Regions from separate parts of the Kocuria oceani genome, predicted to be linked through region 3. Evidence: riboswitches for the same ligand, from Rfam matches in the RefSeq annotation. Region 3 holds a riboswitch; each other region holds the start of a gene.
The links. A riboswitch is a leader RNA that binds a small molecule or an ion and turns the genes downstream of it on or off. The one in region 3 is predicted to bind cyclic di-AMP.
Positions count from the first base shown of each region.

Region 1: it holds a riboswitch for cyclic di-AMP, as region 3 does, so the genes downstream of both, PU704_RS11395 (C40 family peptidase) here and PU704_RS18270 (C40 family peptidase) in region 3, are expected to answer to the same signal.
Region 2: it holds a riboswitch for cyclic di-AMP, as region 3 does, so the genes downstream of both, PU704_RS15060 (C40 family peptidase) here and PU704_RS18270 (C40 family peptidase) in region 3, are expected to answer to the same signal.
Region 4: it holds a riboswitch for cyclic di-AMP, as region 3 does, so the genes downstream of both, PU704_RS14845 (NlpC/P60 family protein) here and PU704_RS18270 (C40 family peptidase) in region 3, are expected to answer to the same signal.

Region 1 covers NZ_JARAMH010000009.1:18,480-22,511, forward strand. The annotation lists gene serC (phosphoserine transaminase) at 1-65, opposite strand, end outside; gene PU704_RS11390 (metal-dependent transcriptional regulator) at 273-962, shown strand; cyclic di-AMP (ydaO/yuaA leader) riboswitch at 1,313-1,502, shown strand; gene PU704_RS11395 (C40 family peptidase) at 1,508-2,197, shown strand; gene PU704_RS11400 (C40 family peptidase) at 2,499-3,431, shown strand; gene PU704_RS11405 (hypothetical protein) at 3,598-3,864, shown strand; gene PU704_RS11410 (NUDIX hydrolase) at 3,782-4,032, opposite strand, start outside.
Region 2 covers NZ_JARAMH010000015.1:33,459-37,490, forward strand. The annotation lists gene PU704_RS15055 (C40 family peptidase) at 134-1,000, opposite strand; gene PU704_RS15060 (C40 family peptidase) at 1,276-1,947, opposite strand; cyclic di-AMP (ydaO/yuaA leader) riboswitch at 1,953-2,144, opposite strand; gene PU704_RS15065 (four-helix bundle copper-binding protein) at 2,741-3,151, shown strand; one part of gene PU704_RS15070 (IS5 family transposase) at 3,246-3,745, opposite strand; one part of gene PU704_RS15070 (IS5 family transposase) at 3,745-4,032, opposite strand, start outside.
Region 3 covers NZ_JARAMH010000027.1:11,076-15,107, forward strand. The annotation lists gene PU704_RS18265 (MBL fold metallo-hydrolase) at 1-1,215, opposite strand, end outside; cyclic di-AMP (ydaO/yuaA leader) riboswitch at 1,903-2,083, shown strand; gene PU704_RS18270 (C40 family peptidase) at 2,089-2,766, shown strand; partial or broken gene PU704_RS18275 (helix-turn-helix domain-containing protein) at 2,854-3,141, opposite strand; gene gnd (phosphogluconate dehydrogenase (NAD(+)-dependent, decarboxylating)) at 3,407-4,032, opposite strand, start outside.
Region 4 covers NZ_JARAMH010000014.1:89,251-93,282, forward strand. The annotation lists gene PU704_RS14835 (2-hydroxyacid dehydrogenase) at 1-446, opposite strand, end outside; gene PU704_RS14840 (pyridoxal phosphate-dependent aminotransferase) at 443-1,642, opposite strand; gene PU704_RS14845 (NlpC/P60 family protein) at 1,849-2,349, opposite strand; cyclic di-AMP (ydaO/yuaA leader) riboswitch at 2,355-2,540, opposite strand; gene PU704_RS14850 (alpha/beta fold hydrolase) at 3,017-3,952, opposite strand.

The DNA of each region.
Region 1 (4,032 bases), on a different contig from region 3:
CGGCCGTCGGCCGGGAGCAGGTGCTGGGGGATGGTGACGTGTGCGGACAACGGGTGCTCCCTCATGACGGACGTGCGGCGGGCGGCGGGCGCGGCGGTGGTGGTGCAGGGGCGTGCACGGCCGGGCCCCGGCCCATTCTGCCCCACCCGGACCCGGGCCCCGCCGCGGCCCGGTCCCCTCCGCGGCAGGGGACCGCGGACTAAGCTCGTGCGGGAAGACCGGACCGGGCGGGATCCCCGGGGACGGACGGCCGGACGAAGGATGACTGAGGCATGAGCGATCTGATCGACACCACGGAGATGTACCTGCGGACCGTGCTCGAGCTCGAGGAGGAGGGCATCACGCCCATGCGGGCGCGCATCGTCGAGCGCCTCGACCACTCCGGGCCCACCGTCTCGCAGACGGTGTCCCGGATGGAGCGCGACGGACTGCTGACGGTGGGGGCCGACCGCTCCCTGGTCCTCACCGAGCTGGGCCGCGAACGCGCGGTGCAGGTGATGCGCAAGCACCGTCTGGCGGAGCGGCTGCTGGCCGACGTCATCGGACTGGACCTGGCCCAGGTCCACGACGAGGCGTGCCGCTGGGAGCACGTGATGAGCGAGCAGGTCGAACGGCGGCTGGTGGACCTGCTGCACAGCCCCCGATACTCCCCGTACGGCACGCCGATCCCGGGCCTGGCCGCACTGGGCGTCGGGGACAGCCCCTCGGCGGCGGGGCACCCCTCCCTGCTGGAGGCCGCCCGCGCGGATCCGGAGGCGACGCACACCGTGGCGCTGCTGCCGGAGGTGGTGCAGGCCGACGCCGCGCTGCTGGGCGTGCTGAGCGACGTCGGCGTGCTCACCGGGGCCGTCGTTCGGGCCCGCGTGGAGGGCCAGCGGGTGCGGATCGAGGTCGCCGAGACCGGCCGGTCCGCGGAGATCGACCTGCGCACGGCCGGGGCCATCCGGGTCCTCGCCGTCTGAGCGCCCGTCGGGTCGTGCCCGGCCCGAGGGCAGGTCACGGGACAGGTCACGGGGCCCTGCGCGAGACCCGGCCACCCTTGTGGGGACGTTCACAAGGCACTTTCGGCCAGTTCGGCCGGACCGTGCCCCGCCGGCGGCGAATGCCCTGGTGAGCCGCGGGTTCAGGGGTGCCCGGACCCTCGCTCCACCGTGCGCCGCCGGATCGCACTGATAGTCCGGAGCGACATAATCCACAGGTTTTCGTCCGGCCCGAGATGCAATTCCGTGATCGGCCGTGATCAAAACGTGACACTTCCGTAACCGGTCATGTATTGTTCAACCCGTGCTGATCACTGGTCGGATCGGCATCCTCGTGCACATCGCCGAATTCTGCCGGTGCCCGGGGCCCATGCACAGAAACTGCTTGGCAGAAGCGGGGGAACCATTTCCGGTCCCGGTGATCCGGGGCCTTGGGGTTAAGTCGCCGGAGCGCATGCGCTCCGCGGCCGGGTGTCTCCCACCCGAATCCGACAGCTCACCTCGTAGGCAAAGGGAGGAACACACCCATGGCTATTTTCAAGCAGAGCACCGCCCGCCACCGCGCCGAGACCACCTCGAACGCCGTGCGCAACACCACGATCGCCGCCGCCGCCGGCGCCGCGATCGTCGGCTCCATCGCCCCGGCCCAGGCCTACGCCGAGATCCCCGCGGCCTCCGGTGCCGCCTACTCGGCCCCGGCTCCGGCCGCCGCCTCGCTGGCCTCCTACACCTACCAGGCCCCGGCCCCCGCCGCCTACCAGGCCCCCGTTGCCGCGCAGCCCGCCGCCCCGGCCTACCAGGCCCCGGCCCCCGCCGCGCAGCCGGCGGTCTCCACCGCGAGCGTGACCCCGCAGGCCAACGCCACGACCGAGATCACCGCGGCCGCCGGCGGCATCGTGGGCACCGCCCAGCAGGGCATCGGCTCCGGCTACGTCTACGGCGGCACCGCCTTCGGCGCCTGGGACTGCTCCGGCTTCACCCAGTGGGTCTTCGCCCAGAACGGCATCGACCTGCCCCGCACCACCTGGGCCCAGTTCGCCGCCGGCACCCCCGTGTCCAACCCGCAGCCCGGCGACCTCGTCTCCCAGAACGGTGGGGGCCACGTGGGCATCTACATCGGCGGCGGCAAGATGATCTCGGCGCTGAACCCCTCGCAGGGCACGCAGATCCACTCCGTCAACGCCATGCAGCTCGACGGCTACTACCGGATCGGCTGATCCGGCTCGTCTCCCGCGGAGACCCCAGGGTCCCCGCGGGAGGCACCCGGTCCCTCCCGGACCACCCGGACCCGCACTCCCGGGTCCCCCCCCCGCACATCCGTCCTCTCCGACGCCGTGCGCCCCGTCCGCCTTCGGACGCCCTCCTCCGTTCCCCCCGCCGTGCGCGGCCCTCCGCATCCGGACGGCCGCGCTGCCGGAGATCGATCACCCCGCGCGCCTGCGCGCGGGGTGATCCGTGCTGTCACCGCAGTCTCCCGGCAGGTTCGCCCGGCCCTCCAGAAAGCCTGCTGAAACCCCCATGACTCGTGACCTGAACTCCTCGACCGGCGTCACCTCCCTCCTGACCGGCCGGGCCCGCACCGTGGCCGCCGTCGCCGCCCTCTCCGGCCTGGCGCTGGCCACCACCGTCTCCGCGCACGAGGCCCCGGCCCAGGAGGCCGCCGCCGACGCCCCGCTGTCCGCCGTGGCCGCGGCGACCCCGTCCGCCGCCCCCACCGTCTCCCTCGCGCCGGTCGCCCACGTGACGAAGGCCCAGGACGAGTCCGAGAAGAAGCAGACCGAGAAGGCCGAAAAGAACGAGAAGAAGGCGGCCGAGAAGAAGGCGGAGCCCGAGGCCCGCGAGACCGTCCAGCGGCCGGCAGCGACGCCGGCGGCGCAGCCGGTCGTCGCCCCGGCCCCGCAGCCGGCCGCCCCCGCCGTGCAGGCCGCCCCTGTCGTGGCCCCCGTGGCGCAGCCGGCGCCGAAGGCCGTGGCCGCCCCGAAGCCCGCCCCGGCCCCGCAGCCGGCCGCCCCCGCCGTGCAGGCCGCCCCGCAGCCGGCCGTGAAGCAGGCCCCGGCGCCGAAGCCGGCCGTCCAGGCGGCCCCGGCGGCCGAGCGCACCGTCGCCCCGCAGAGCTCCGCCTCCGGCAAGGGCGCCACCATCTCCTCGGCCGCTCTGGGCCAGCTCGGCGTCGGCCAGGACTGCACGGCCCTGGTCACCAACGCCCTGCGCGCCGCCGGCATCAACCACCACGGCTGGCCGGCCTCCTATCTGAGCCTCGGCACGCAGGTCTCCGCCGGCCAGGCCAAGCCCGGCGACCTCGTCTACTACGCCGACGGCGGCATGGGCTCGGCCCACATCGGCGTCTACATCGGCGGCGGCAAGGCCGTGCACGGCGGCTGGAACGGCGGCACCACGGTCATCGACAGCGTCAACGTGGGCTCCGGCCCGATCTACGTCCGCGTGCGCTGACCGCACGCGAGGACATCGGTTCGGGTGCGCGGATCCTGGTCGGCCAGACAGGTTCCGCGCACCCGCTGCTCGTCCGGCGGCCGCCCGCCCACCGTGCCCGGTGCGCGCCGCCGACCGGTCCGGCCACTGCCCGGCCCGCGTCGCCCGGCGCCGATAGACTGGACCCATGGCCACCGACCTCAGCCGCAACGCCCGCACCAGCCTGGACCGTGAGTACGCCTACATGGCCTACGGCATGATCGGCGGCGCCGTGCCCGGGATCGTGGTCGGCCTCGTGGTGGCCGCGTTCGTCGGCCACGCCGCCATGTGGCTGTCCGTCTTCGGCGGTGTCGGCATCGTGCTGGGCCTGGTCACCGGGCTCCTGCTCCACCGGCGGCACCGCGCCGCGGGCGAGCTGGACGATCCGCAGGGGAGCCCAGCAGCGCGGGAATGACGTGCTCCCGGAGCAGCGGCGCCAGATCGGCCGGCAGCGCGGCGGGCGAGACGTCGTCCAGCGGCTGCCACCGTAGCTCCTCGATCTCCGCGCGGGCCTCCGGGCGCCCGGTGAGGGGCGCGGTGAAGACCGTGGAGCGCACCCACGTGGCGGTCTCGTTCGCGGCGG
Region 2 (4,032 bases), on a different contig from region 3:
CAGCATGCCGCGCTCCTGCAGTGAGTCACCGGGACAGGTGTCAGCCGCCCCACCAAGATAGTGAAAGACCGGGTGCGCGGAACCTGTCTGGCCGATCAGGAACCGCACACCCGGAGACTGTGTTCGTCCGGGTTCAGCGCACGCGGATGTAGGTGGGCCCGGAACCCACGTTGACGCTGTCGACGACGGTGCTGCCGCCGTTCCAGCCCCCGTGGACGGCCTTGCCGCCACCGATGTACACGCCGATGTGGGCCGTGCCCATGCCGCCGTCGGCGTAGTAGACGAGGTCGCCGGGCTGCGCCTGGCCGGCGGAGACCTGCGTGCCCAGCGTGAAGTAATCAGCCGGCCAGCCCCGGAAGGTGATGCCAGCGGCCCGCAGGGCATTGTTCACCGCTGCGGTGCAGTCCTGTCCTACCCCGAGCTGGCCCATGGCCGCAGAGGCAATGGTGGCCCCCTTGCCGGAGGCGGAGCTCTGCGGGGCGAGGGTGCGCTCGGCCGCCGGCGCCGGGGCGGGCTTGGGCGCCGGGGCGGTAACCGGGGTCGGGACCGGCTTCGGGGCCTCGACGACGGGTGCGGCCTGAACCACCGGGGCGGGTACCGGGGTGACGACGGGCTTCGGCGCAGGGGCGGCCTGGGCCGCGGGAGCCGCCTGGGCCACGGCGGGAGCTGCCTGCACCACAGAGGCCGCCTGCACGGCCGGCTGCGGGGCGACCACGGGCTTCGGGGCCTCGGCCTTGGGCTCTACCTTCGCGGTCTTCTGCTCGGTCTTGGTCACGTGGGCGACCGGTTCGAGGGACACGGTGGGGGCGGCCGACGGGGTGGCTGCGGCGACGGCCGACAGCGGGGCGTCGGTAGCGGCGCCCTCCTGGGCCGGGGCGGCCTGCACGGAGACGGTGGTGGCCAGGGCCAGGCCCGAGAAGGCCGCGACGGCGGCCACGGTGCGGGCCTTGCCGGTGAACAACGAGCCGATGCCGTTGGAGGAGTTCACGTCACGAGTCATGGGGATTCAGGAGGCTTTCTGGAGGGCCGGGCAGATCTACCGGAACGGTGCGGTGACAGCACGGATTACCCCGGGCAGGGGTGCGAGGTGTCACGGTGGCCGGCAGTGCGGCGATCCGGATCAGGAGTACCGTGCACGGCGGATGAGTGGAGGAGAGGTGCGGTGTCCGTAAAGGACGAGAAGCTCGTGCGGAGAGGCTGGGACTCTCATGCGCAGCAGACGGAGTGCCCAGGGCCCTCCGCGACGACCCCGGTCGTTGCGGAGGGCGAGCCGGGTCAGCGGTAGGTGTAGTAGCCGTCCACCGGCATGGCGTCCACGGAGTGGACGAAGGTGCCCTGGATGGGGTTGAGCGCCGAAATTATCTTGCCACCACCGATGTAGATCCCAATGTGCCCGCCGCCACGCATGGAGACCAGGTCCCCGGGCTGGGGGTTGGCGGTCGGGGTGGCTGCGGCGATCTGCTGGTAGCTGGTGCGGGGGATGTCAATGCCGTTCTGGGCGTAGACCCACTGGGTGAACCCGGAGCAGTCCCAGGCGCCGAAGGCAGTGCCACCCCAGACGTAGCCGGTGCCCTCGCCCTGCATGGCAGTGGCCACCAGGCCGGCGGAGGAGGAATCGGCCCCAAGGGGGGTGATGTCCGCGGACTGGGTCGACAGGCTCGCGGTGGTGGCGGTCTGCTCGGGCGCCGAGGCCTGGGACGCCGGGGTGGCCACGGGCTGGGCAGCGGCCGGAGCCTGGTAGGTATTGGTGGCGAAGTTGGCCGCCGAAGAAGCGACGGGCGCCCACGAGGTGGTGCTGGAGGCTACGGGGATCTCGGCGTAGGCCTGGGCCGGGGCGATGGAGCCGATGAGTGCCGCACCGGCGGCGGCGGCGATCGTGGTGTTGCGCACCGCACTCGAGGTGATTCCGGCGCGGTGGCGGGCAGTGTTCTGCTTGAAAAGCGACATGGGTGAGTTCCTCCCTTTGCCTACGAGGTGAGCTGTCGGATGCGGGTGGGAGACACCCGGCCACCCCGGACGCATGCGTCCTGGGCGACTTAACCCCAAGGCCCGGATCACCGGGACCGAAAATGGTTCCCCCGCTTCTGCCAAGCGATATCTCTTCAAGGACCCCGGGCACCGGCAGAATTCGGCGATGTGCACGAGGGCGCCGACCAGATCGATCATCGGCACGCAGTGGACAGTAGCCCATCCATAACGAAAGTGTCACGTTTAGGTCACGGCCTGGATTCTTCCCTCGGCCGGGGCTGAGAAGCCGGACTCCCGGCCCCGGGAAGGCTCGTTCCGGAAGAGATAGGTTCGTCGCCCAGTGGACCTCGTCACCCAGCTATTGGCCGACCCGGGACCGGATGACTAGGCAAAATGGCATCGTGGCGCGCATTTCGCTGGACACAGTCGACGACGACAAGGGGCCTAGGACTACGCGTAGTCTCCAGCGTTGCTTGGGCAAGTACCAAGGTTCCGTGAGGGAATCTTCGAGGTGGCTCACAGTTTGGGAAGGTCTCGGGGCGCCTTTTCGAGGTGCACGGCGGGATTTCTTCACGGAATCTCTATATTCGGCCCGCTGCACCGATGTGCAAGTCAGTCGATGGGATGCAGTTGCGCACCACTGAGGTGTTGATCTTCATCAAATCTTCAAACTTTCGGGGCGCGTCACACGGAAACGGCAGTCTACGGTCGATGACATGGCGGGCTGGCTCCGGCCGGTTCGTCTCCTGCTGAACCGATGAAGGAGCAAGTCATGACTCATCACGTGAGCGCGATGCTGGAGACCTACCCGAAGGACCTCGGTGGGGTGGACAAGGAGAAGCTGGCCGCCTGCATCGAGGCCTGTTTCGAGTGCGCCCAGACCTGCACCGCCTGCGCCGATGCGTGCCTGTCCGAGGACATGGTCGCGGAGCTGACCAAGTGCATCCGCACCAACCTGGACTGCGCGGATCTGTGCGAGGTCACCGGGCGGGTGCTCTCCCGGCACACCGGCTACGACGCCAACATCACCCTGGATACGATCCGGGCCTGCCAGATGGCCTGCAAGGCGTGCGCCGATGAGTGCGAGAAGCACGCGGACATGCACGAGCACTGCCGGATCTGTGCTGAGGCCTGCCGGCGCTGCGAGGCCGCCTGCGCCGAGCTGGTCGCCTCCCTGGGCTGAGCAGAACCTGCGCTGACCCATCACCCGGGCGGCGGAGGCGGTGAGAAGGCCCGTGGCCGGCTGGGATCGGCGCCACGGGTGGGATCCCAGACCTTTAGACCTGGTCTCGTAACTCTTCTACCTGACGCAGTCGGCGGAAGTTGATGAGCGTGACGGCGAGCAAGAGCAGCGGGAGCAGCGTGGCTGCAGTGCGGTCGTAACGGATCCCGAGACGCTTGAACCGCAGGACCCAGGAGATGGTGCGCTCCACGACCCAGCGGTGCCGGCCCAGGTGGGTCTTGGCCTCGATTCCGCGCCGGGCGATCCGGACCTTGATGCCTCGCCGGTGCAGGTAGCGGCGGCACCTCGGGTAGTCGTAGCCCTTGTCCGCGTGCAGCTTCTCCGGCCGGCGGCGGGGCCGCCCCGGACGCCTTCGCCGGCCACGCACACTCGGGTTGGTCTCCAGCAACGGCTCGAAGAGTTTGCTGTCGTGGACGTTTGCGGCTGAGGCCAGCACATGCAGGGGCAGCCCGGCCGCGTCGGTGAGCAGGTGGTACTTCGTCCCCGGTTTCCCGCGGTCGGTGGGGTTCGGGCCGGTCAGCTCGCCCCCCTTTTGGCACGTACGGACACCGCGTCGATACTGGCCCGCGACCAGTCGAGGATCTCCTGCTCGGAGAGCTCCTCGAGCACTGCCCGGTGCAGCTTCTCCCACACCCCGGCCCCCTGCCACTGCCTGAGCCGGCGCCAGGCGGTGTGCCCGGACCCGCAGCCCAGGGCCGGGGGCAGGTCCCGCCAACGGCACCCGGTGTGCAGCACGAACAGGATCCCCTCCAGTGCCGCCCGGTCCTCGATCCGGGGTCGCCCACCGGGCCCTCGAGGTGGTGGCTGGGGTGGGATCAGCG
Region 3 (4,032 bases):
GTGCAGCTGGGTGGAGCCGGGGACGGAGCCGGCGGCGTGCTCGCTCACGGCGCGCACGTCCAGCAGCAGCGCCTTGTCGAAGGCCTCGACCTCCTCGGGGGAGACCAGCCGCGGGGTGGTCTGCGGCAGGCCCTCGATCCCGGTGACGTAGCCGGCCACGGCGTCGATGCCCACGCGCACCAGGTGGTCCCAGAACTCCTGGGCGGCCTCCTGGTCGGGCGCCAGCAGCACCAGCGGCCGGTCGTCGGCCTCGGGGTTCACGGCCCAGGCGCCGAAGGTCGCGATCGACTTCCCCGCCGGGATGTTCAGCGCCCCGGCCACGGTCCCGGTGTGCACCTCGTCCGCGGAGCGGGTGTCCACGAAGGTCACCTCGCCGGCCGCCAGCTGCTGGGCGACCTGCTGCGGGTCGAACTCGGGCAGGGGCGCCCGATCGCCCATGACGGCCGGCCCCCGGCGGTTCTGGTTCTTCATCCGGCCGAAGTAGAACGGGGCGTCCGGCTGGCCGTCGAGCAGCTCGGCGACGAAGCCGGCCTCGTCGTCGGCGGCCAGGTAGGGGCCCCACCAGGCGTAGAGCCGCTCGTAGCCCACCGTGGTGGAGGGGATCGCGCCCAGGGCCTTGCCGCAGGCCGAGCCCGCGCCGTGGCCGGGGAAGACCTGGACGTGGTCGGGCAGGGTCAGGAACTTCTCCTTGAGGCTGGCGAACATCTGCTGTGCGCCGAGAAAGCGGGTGTCCACGCCGCCGGCGGCCTCGTCCAGCAGGTCCGGGCGGCCCAGGTCGCCGGAGAACACGAAGTCGCCGGTGAGCAGGTAGCCGGGGGCGTCGGCGAAGGCGCCGTCGGTGACCAGGAAGGACAGGTGCTCGGGGGTGTGGCCCGGGGTGTGCACCGCGGCCACCACGATGTTGCCGATGCGGATCTCGTCGCCGTCGTGCAGGCGCGCGGCCTCGAACTCGTACTGCCAGTCCTCCCCGCCCTCGCCGGAGACGTGGATGTCCGCGCCGGTGGCCGCGGCCAGCTCGCGGGTGCCGGAGAGGTAGTCGGCGTGGATGTGGGTCTCGGTGACCGCGGTGATCTCCATGCCGTTCTTCGCGGCTGTGTCCCGGTAGACGTCGATGTCGCGGCGGGCGTCGACCACCAGCGCCTGGCCGGTGCGCTGGCACCCGATGAAGTAGCTGGCCTGGGCGAGGTCCTCGTCGTAGATGCGCTCGATCAGCATGAAACTCTCCTTCACGGAGTCAGTGGAACAAGGGTTCGGCGGAGGTCCCTCCGGCCATCTGCCCACCAGCGTAATACCCCCCGGGGTATGTTGCAAGTACCCCCCGGGGTACCTTGAAGAAGTGATGTTTGGCCTTTCCAGCGTTCCGTCGGCGTCGGCGAGCACGGCGGCACGTGAACTGAAGCGAGACCATCAACCAGGGAGAGCCGCTGCCCAGATTCGTTGGGGTGAGGCGACCCCCACCAGGCGGCACGGACGGCCCCTACGCGTGAAGATTCCGTGAAGCTATCCGCGCTTTCCGCCCCCGTGCGCTGGCATTTGAATGTGAGGTAGCTGGCACTTCATCCGTCAACAGGAGCGGGATTTCGCGTGCTACGGCCTCCGCGGGCCGGGGCCTTCCCTGGAGCGGCCGGGGGGCGCCCAGCAACGATCGACACATGCCGCCACCAAGGGGTGGCTTGCGAAATAGCAGGTCAAAACGTCCTTCGGGCTGCCACTGCGGACCGCGAGCTGGTCGGAGGACTGAGCCCCTCCACCCTTGCCGTCGGCTCTAGCTGAGGGGCAGGCTCTTCAGCGCCGACCCATGACAGTGAGCCAGATCCCTCCCCGCCTGCATCGTTATCAGTCCGTTATATTTACGCTATGGTCCTCTACGTGCCGATGGCCAATCTCATCGGCACCCCGGGCACTTCGCCGAATCCTGCCGGTGCCCGGGGTCCGCATCACAGAGACGACTTGGCAGGAGCGGGGGAACCACACACGGTCCCACCCCCGGGACCTAGGGGTTAAGCCGCCAGGGCCCCCACCCTGCGGCCGGGTGTCTCCCACCCGCATCCGACAGCTCACCTCGCAGGCAAAGGGAGGAACTCACTCATGCCCATGTTCCAGCGCCACACTGCTCGCCACCGCGCCCAGACCTCTTCGCGCCTGGTACGCAACACCACGTTGACGGTCGCCGCCGGCGCCGCAGTGCTCGGCTCCATCACCCCGGCCCAGGCCTACGCCGAGCTCCCCGCCTCCTCGGGGACCTCCTACGCCGCTCCCGTCTCTGCGGTGGCGACCCTCGCCACGACCACCGCCCCAGCGCCCACCACTCCCGCGGCCCCGGCCGCACCGGTCTCTGAGACGGAGGCCGCCCCGACGCCGCAGACCACCTCGACCTCGAGCCTCTCCACCCAGTCCTCAAACGTCTCCGAGCTCACCGGGGACTCCACCGCTGCCGGCGGCCTCGTCGGCACCGCGATGCAGGGCGTGGGCACCGGCTACGTCTGGGGCGGCACGGACTTCGGCGCCTGGGACTGCTCCGGGTTCACCCAATGGGTCTACGCCCAGAACGGCATCGACCTCCCGCGCACCAGCCAGCAACAGTGGGCCGCCGGCACCCCGACCACCAACCCGCAGCCGGGAGACCTCGTCGTCCAGAACGGCGGCGCCCACATCGGGATCTACCTCGGTGGCGGCAAGATGATCTCCGCGCTGAACCCCACCCAGGGGACCTTCGTCCACTCCGTGGACGCCATGCCGACGGACGGCTACGTCACCTTCCGCTGAATCTGGAATGCAGTCCCACAGTCGCCCATGACGGCGTGAGCCGTCACGGGCGACTGTGGGACTGCGGCAACACCCGAGGTGACGGACTCAGATCGCCGTCGCCTGCGGCAGCTCCCGGATCCGGCGATAGAGAGTGGCCCTGGACATCCCGAGGTCCCGAGCAACCTGAGTGGCCGGCTCCCCACCCTCGATGAGTCGCAGCGCGTTGCGAATCTGAGAATCCATAAACGTCTGGCGCCGCCCGCCGAGGTCCTTGCCGGCAGCCCTCCGCTTGGCCACCGAGTCAGTGATCCGCTCCCGCTTGATCTCCAGCTCCATCTGCGCCAATGCGGCCATGACGGTAAGGACCATCGAGCCCGGGACTGGCGCACGATCGGTGACAACTGAGCTGACTTGATGACCGCTATCCGGCCATATGTAAGGCCGGTCTACCTTTCTGATTCGCGACGAGGGAACTTTCCTCGTCCACGTCACCGACCGGTGCGGCCGTCCCGAGCCGTGTCGGTGTTGGTGCAGTAGTGGGAGGTCCGGCGGGTGGACGGAACCGTCAGCTTCTGGAGGCCCTACAGCGATTCCGCTGGCAGCCTGGTGCCGGCCGCGCACTGTGTTCCCGGTCTCCGCCGGGGTGGATGGCGCGGCTCTACTGCTCGGCGGGGTGGGCCGGGTCCTCACCGGGGCCAGCCTCGACATGCTCGGGCCCGGCCGCGGCGTCCTTGACGGCATGGCCACCGAACTGCTGGCGCATCGCCGCGATCATCTTCATCGCCGGGCCCTCGTCCTGGCGAGAGGCGAAGCGGGCGAACAGAGCGTTGGAGATGGCCGGAACCGGTACCGCCAGATCCAGGGCGGCTTCCACGGTCCACCGACCCTCCCCGGAGTCCTCGGCGTAACCGGCCAACCGATCGAGGTGCTCGTCCTCGTTCAGAGCGTTGACCGCCAGATCGAGCAACCAGGACTTGATGACCGAGCCCTCACGCCAGGAGTTGAAGGTCTCCCGCACCGACGTGACATGACCGGCGGCCTCGAGCAGCTCCCAGCCCTCGGCGTAGGCCTGCATGATGGCGTACTCGATGCCGTTGTGGACCATCTTCGCGAAGTGGCCGGCACCGTGCTCCCCGGCGTGCACGAACCCGAACTCCCCAGCGGGCTTGAGAGAGTCGAAGATCGGCTGGACCTTCGCCACGGTCGTCTCGTCCCCGCCGACCATCAGGGCGTAACCCTGGGTGATGCCCCACACCCCGCCGGAGACCCCACAGTCGAGGTACT
Region 4 (4,032 bases), on a different contig from region 3:
AGGGTCTTGCCCTGCAGGCTGCTGCCGAGCAGGAAGAACATGCCCCACTTCCACTCCTGGCCGGAGCGGATGAGCCGTTCCCCCTCGCCGAGCCGGCGGGTCGCCATGAGGACGAGGCCCAGCGCGATGTCCGCGGTGGCCTCCGTGAGCACCCCGGGGGTGTTGGTGGCCACGACGCCGCGCTCGCTGCAGGCCGGCACGTCGATGTTGTCGTAGCCGACGGCGACGTTCGCGACCACCTGAAGCTGCGGGCCGGCGGCGTCGAGAAGCTCCGCGTCGACGCGTTCGGTCAGCAGGCTCACCACGGCGTCGGCGCCGGCCACGCGGCGCAGGAGCTCTTCGCGGTCGATCGACTGCGGGCCCGGCCAGGCGTCGACCTCGTGCGCGGCGCGAAGCTTCTCGACGGCGGCGTCGGGCACCTGTCCCGTGACGACGACCCGGCTCATGCCGACTCGATCCACTGGCACAGGCGGCCGAGGCCGTCGCGGATGTCGGCGACGTCGATGCCCGAGTAGGCGAGCCGGATGTACTGCTGCTCCTCACCCGGCAGGCGCCGGCCGAAGTGCTCCCTCGTGCAGAAGGAGACGCCGGTCTCGTGCAGCGCCGCCGTGGCGAAGTCGCCGACCGCCGTGTACCCCATGCGCTCCATGGCGGCGGTGACGTCCGGGAACAGGTAGAAGGTCGACTGCGGCACGGCAACGTGCATGCCGGGAGTCGCGTTCACGAGCTCGCAGGCGGCGTCTCGGCGCTCACGCAGGACGTCGAGCATCTGCTGCACGGGCTCCTGGGGGCCGCGGAGCGCCTCGACGCCGGCCCACTGCACGTAGTGCGTGGTGCAGGACTCGTCGTTGGTGTTGAGGGTGCTCAGCACCTTGGCGATCTCGGGCGGCGCGACGGCGCAGCCGAGGCGCGAGCCGGTCATGGCGAACTTCTTGCTGAACGTGTACAGGATGACGGTGCGCTCGGCCATGCCGGGGAGCGACGCGATCGAGCTCGAGACCCCCTCGTAGCGCGTCTCGAAGTAGGCCTCGTCGGAGAGCACCCAGAGGTTGTGCTCCTGGGCCAGCTGAGCGATGGCCTCGCGCTCGGCCGCCGTCGACTCGGCCGAGATGGGGTTCTGCAGGTCGTTGTAGATGATGGCGACCGTGTTCGAGGTGATCGAGGCGCGCACCTGGTCGAGGTCGATCGCGAAGCCGCTCTCCGTGGGGAGGTAGCGGTACGGCACCGCCGTGCCGCCGAGGTACTCGATCTGCGACTCGTAGATCGGGAAGCCGGGGTTCGGGTAGAGCACCTCCTGGCTTGGGTTCATGACCGCCTGCAGGAACTTCGTGATGACGGGCTTGCCGCCGGTCATCACGACGATGTTCTCGGGGGTGAGGTCGATGCCGCGGCGCGAGCCGAGGTCCTCGGCGAGGGCCTCCCGCAGCTGGGGGATGCCGGGGCCGGGGCAGTAGCCCGTGTAGCCGTCGGCGATGGCCCGGTTCATGGCCTCGATGATGTGCGGGGCCGTCGGGATGTTGATGTCGCCGAGGTGGAAGGGGTACACGCGGTTCCCCTGCGCCTTCCAGGCGGCCGCGGCCTGGGCGACGCTGAAGGCGGTTTCGGTGCCCAGCCGGTCGAGCCGGTGCGCGAGTTCTCGCATGCTGTTCCACTCCTCGTCGAGTTGGCGGTCGATCCGTGGGCGGATCCACCCTGAGCATACGACTCATATATCAGGCTGTGAAGGGTGGTGCGGTAACCAATTCCGACAGGGAGCAGTGCCGTGGGGTTTCCCCGTTCCAGACGTCGTCCCGATGTGAGCGGGAGCGCGGTTCCGTCGGAACCGCGCTCCCGCTCACATGCGTGGGGTCAGCGCACGCGGATGTAGACGGGTCCCGAGCCGACGTGGACGGTCTGGATGACCGTCTGGTGGCCGTTCCAGCCGCCGTGGACGGCCTTGCTGCCGCCGATGTACACGGCGATGTGGGCGAAGCCCATGCCGCCGTTGGCGTAGTAGACCAGGTCACCGGGCTGGGCCTGGGCGGCGGAGACCCGGTGGCCGAGATTCAGGTAGGAGACCGGCCACCCGTGGTGGTTGATCCCGGCCGCACGCAGGGACTTGGTGACCAGAGAGGTGCAGTCCTGACCCACACCGAGCTGGCTCTTGGCCGCGGCGGCGATGGTCGCGGCCTTGCCGGACTGGGACTGGATGCTGAGGAGCTGCTGGGGGGCTGCGGCCGGGGCGGCCTGGGCCGGAGCCACGCTGCCGAGCGCCATGGCGCCGGCGGCGACCGCCATGGTCGCCGTGCGTCCCAGGGGGAACGCGCGCTGGGCGCGGTGGCGGGGCGTGCGGGAGTGGAAGATGGGCATGAGTGATGTCCTCCCTCTTGCCTGCGAGGTGAGCTGTCGGATGCGGGTGGGAGACACCCGGTCGCAGGGTGGAGGCCCTGGCGACTTAACCCCTAGGTCCCAGGGGAGGGACCGTTTCTGGTTCCCCCGCTTCTGCCGAGCGATGTGTTCAGGGGGCCCCGGGCACCGGCAGAATTCGGCGATGTGCACGGGGGTGCCGATAAGTGGGGGAATCGGCACGGAGAGAACACTAATCGAAAAGTAACGAGAAAGTCTCGTTTTCATCACGGGCGTGTCTCGGAATCTGCTGCAATCCGGCCGTGAGCCTTCGCGTTCGCGCGAAGCTGCTTGGGGAGGGGCGCCGACGGGGATCCTCTGGTAGGCGCATCTCAAGACAAAAGTGGGCTTGACCTGGGGCTCTGTTCCACTCGTGTCCGCTGGCGAGTCCGCCTCTGCCCTGGGGCGGGGCGTCCGGGGGTGACACGCGCGTTATGGCGCGAGAAACCGCGGGGAATGCTTCACGGAGCATTAGGCGGCCGACGTGAGCGGCTCCTTGGCAGGGGCGGAAAGGGCGACATCTTTGTGGGTCACAAGGTTCAAACAAGAATTCGCTAAAAGAAATTATGGCGCTTGTCATGACCGCCGGTGTGGGTCGGTTCTCTTCGCGGACCCTTCCGGCGTGCCTGCCCTACATCCCGCCCTCGTCGACCTCGGCGGCGTCGAGCAGGTTGTCCAGGACCCGGTCGAGTTGGGCCACGAGGGAGAGGTGCCCCTCGTGCTCCAGCAGGTGCGCCCAGGCGCCTGGTATGCGCGCGGCGAGCCACTCCCCGTGGGCCAAGGGGACGGTGCGGTCCTCCCGGCCGTGCCAGATCCGGGTGGGCACGGCGATCTCCTCCACGGCGAAGCCCCAGGGGCGGTTTACCGCCAGGTCGTCGTCGCGCCAGCCCACGATGCCCTGGCGCCGGGAGTGCTCGGCCGCGCCCATGACGTAGTCGGCGAAGTCCCCGGTCATCACCGCCCGGTCCACCGGCGGGAGCATGGCGCGCAGCAGCTCGACGACGTCGCCGTCCGGCGCCGAGGCGGCCGCGGTCATGGCCTGCACCTGCTCCTCGAGGTAGGCCTCGAGTGCCCGGCGACCCTGCCGGGCGGCGGTGAACTCGGCCGCGCTGTCCTCGTCCATCCCGGCGACCGGGTCCAGTCCCTCGGCGCGCGGCGGGGCGTAGCCGGCCAGCGAGGCGACCGCGCGGCAGCGGCCGGGCAGCAGCGCGCCGCACGCCAGGGCGCGCGGGCCGCCACTGGACCAGCCCAGGGCGAGGAACTGCTCCGCACCCACGTTGTCCAGCACGCATAGAGTGTCGGCCACGGCGCCGGCCACCGTGCCGGGGGCCGTCTCTTCTGGGAGCGGGTCCGAGGTGCCGTAGCCGGGGCGCGAGACGGTGAGCACTTGCAGCCCGCGCTCCGTAGCCGCGCGCTCGAGCGGCCCGAACGGGACCGCGGCGCCAGGCGCGCCGTGGTGGAAGACCACCGGCAGGCCGCCGGGCGGGCCGATGAGCCGGAACTCCAGGCGGCGTCCGTCCGGCGCGGTGACGCTGCGGTTGCCCTGGTCCTCCGTGCGCGCGCTCATGCGTTCTCCCGGTCTCCGATGGTCGCTGTTGTGCTCCTGTGGCGCCTGGTTGCCTTCACGCTAGGACTCGGCAGCGCCCG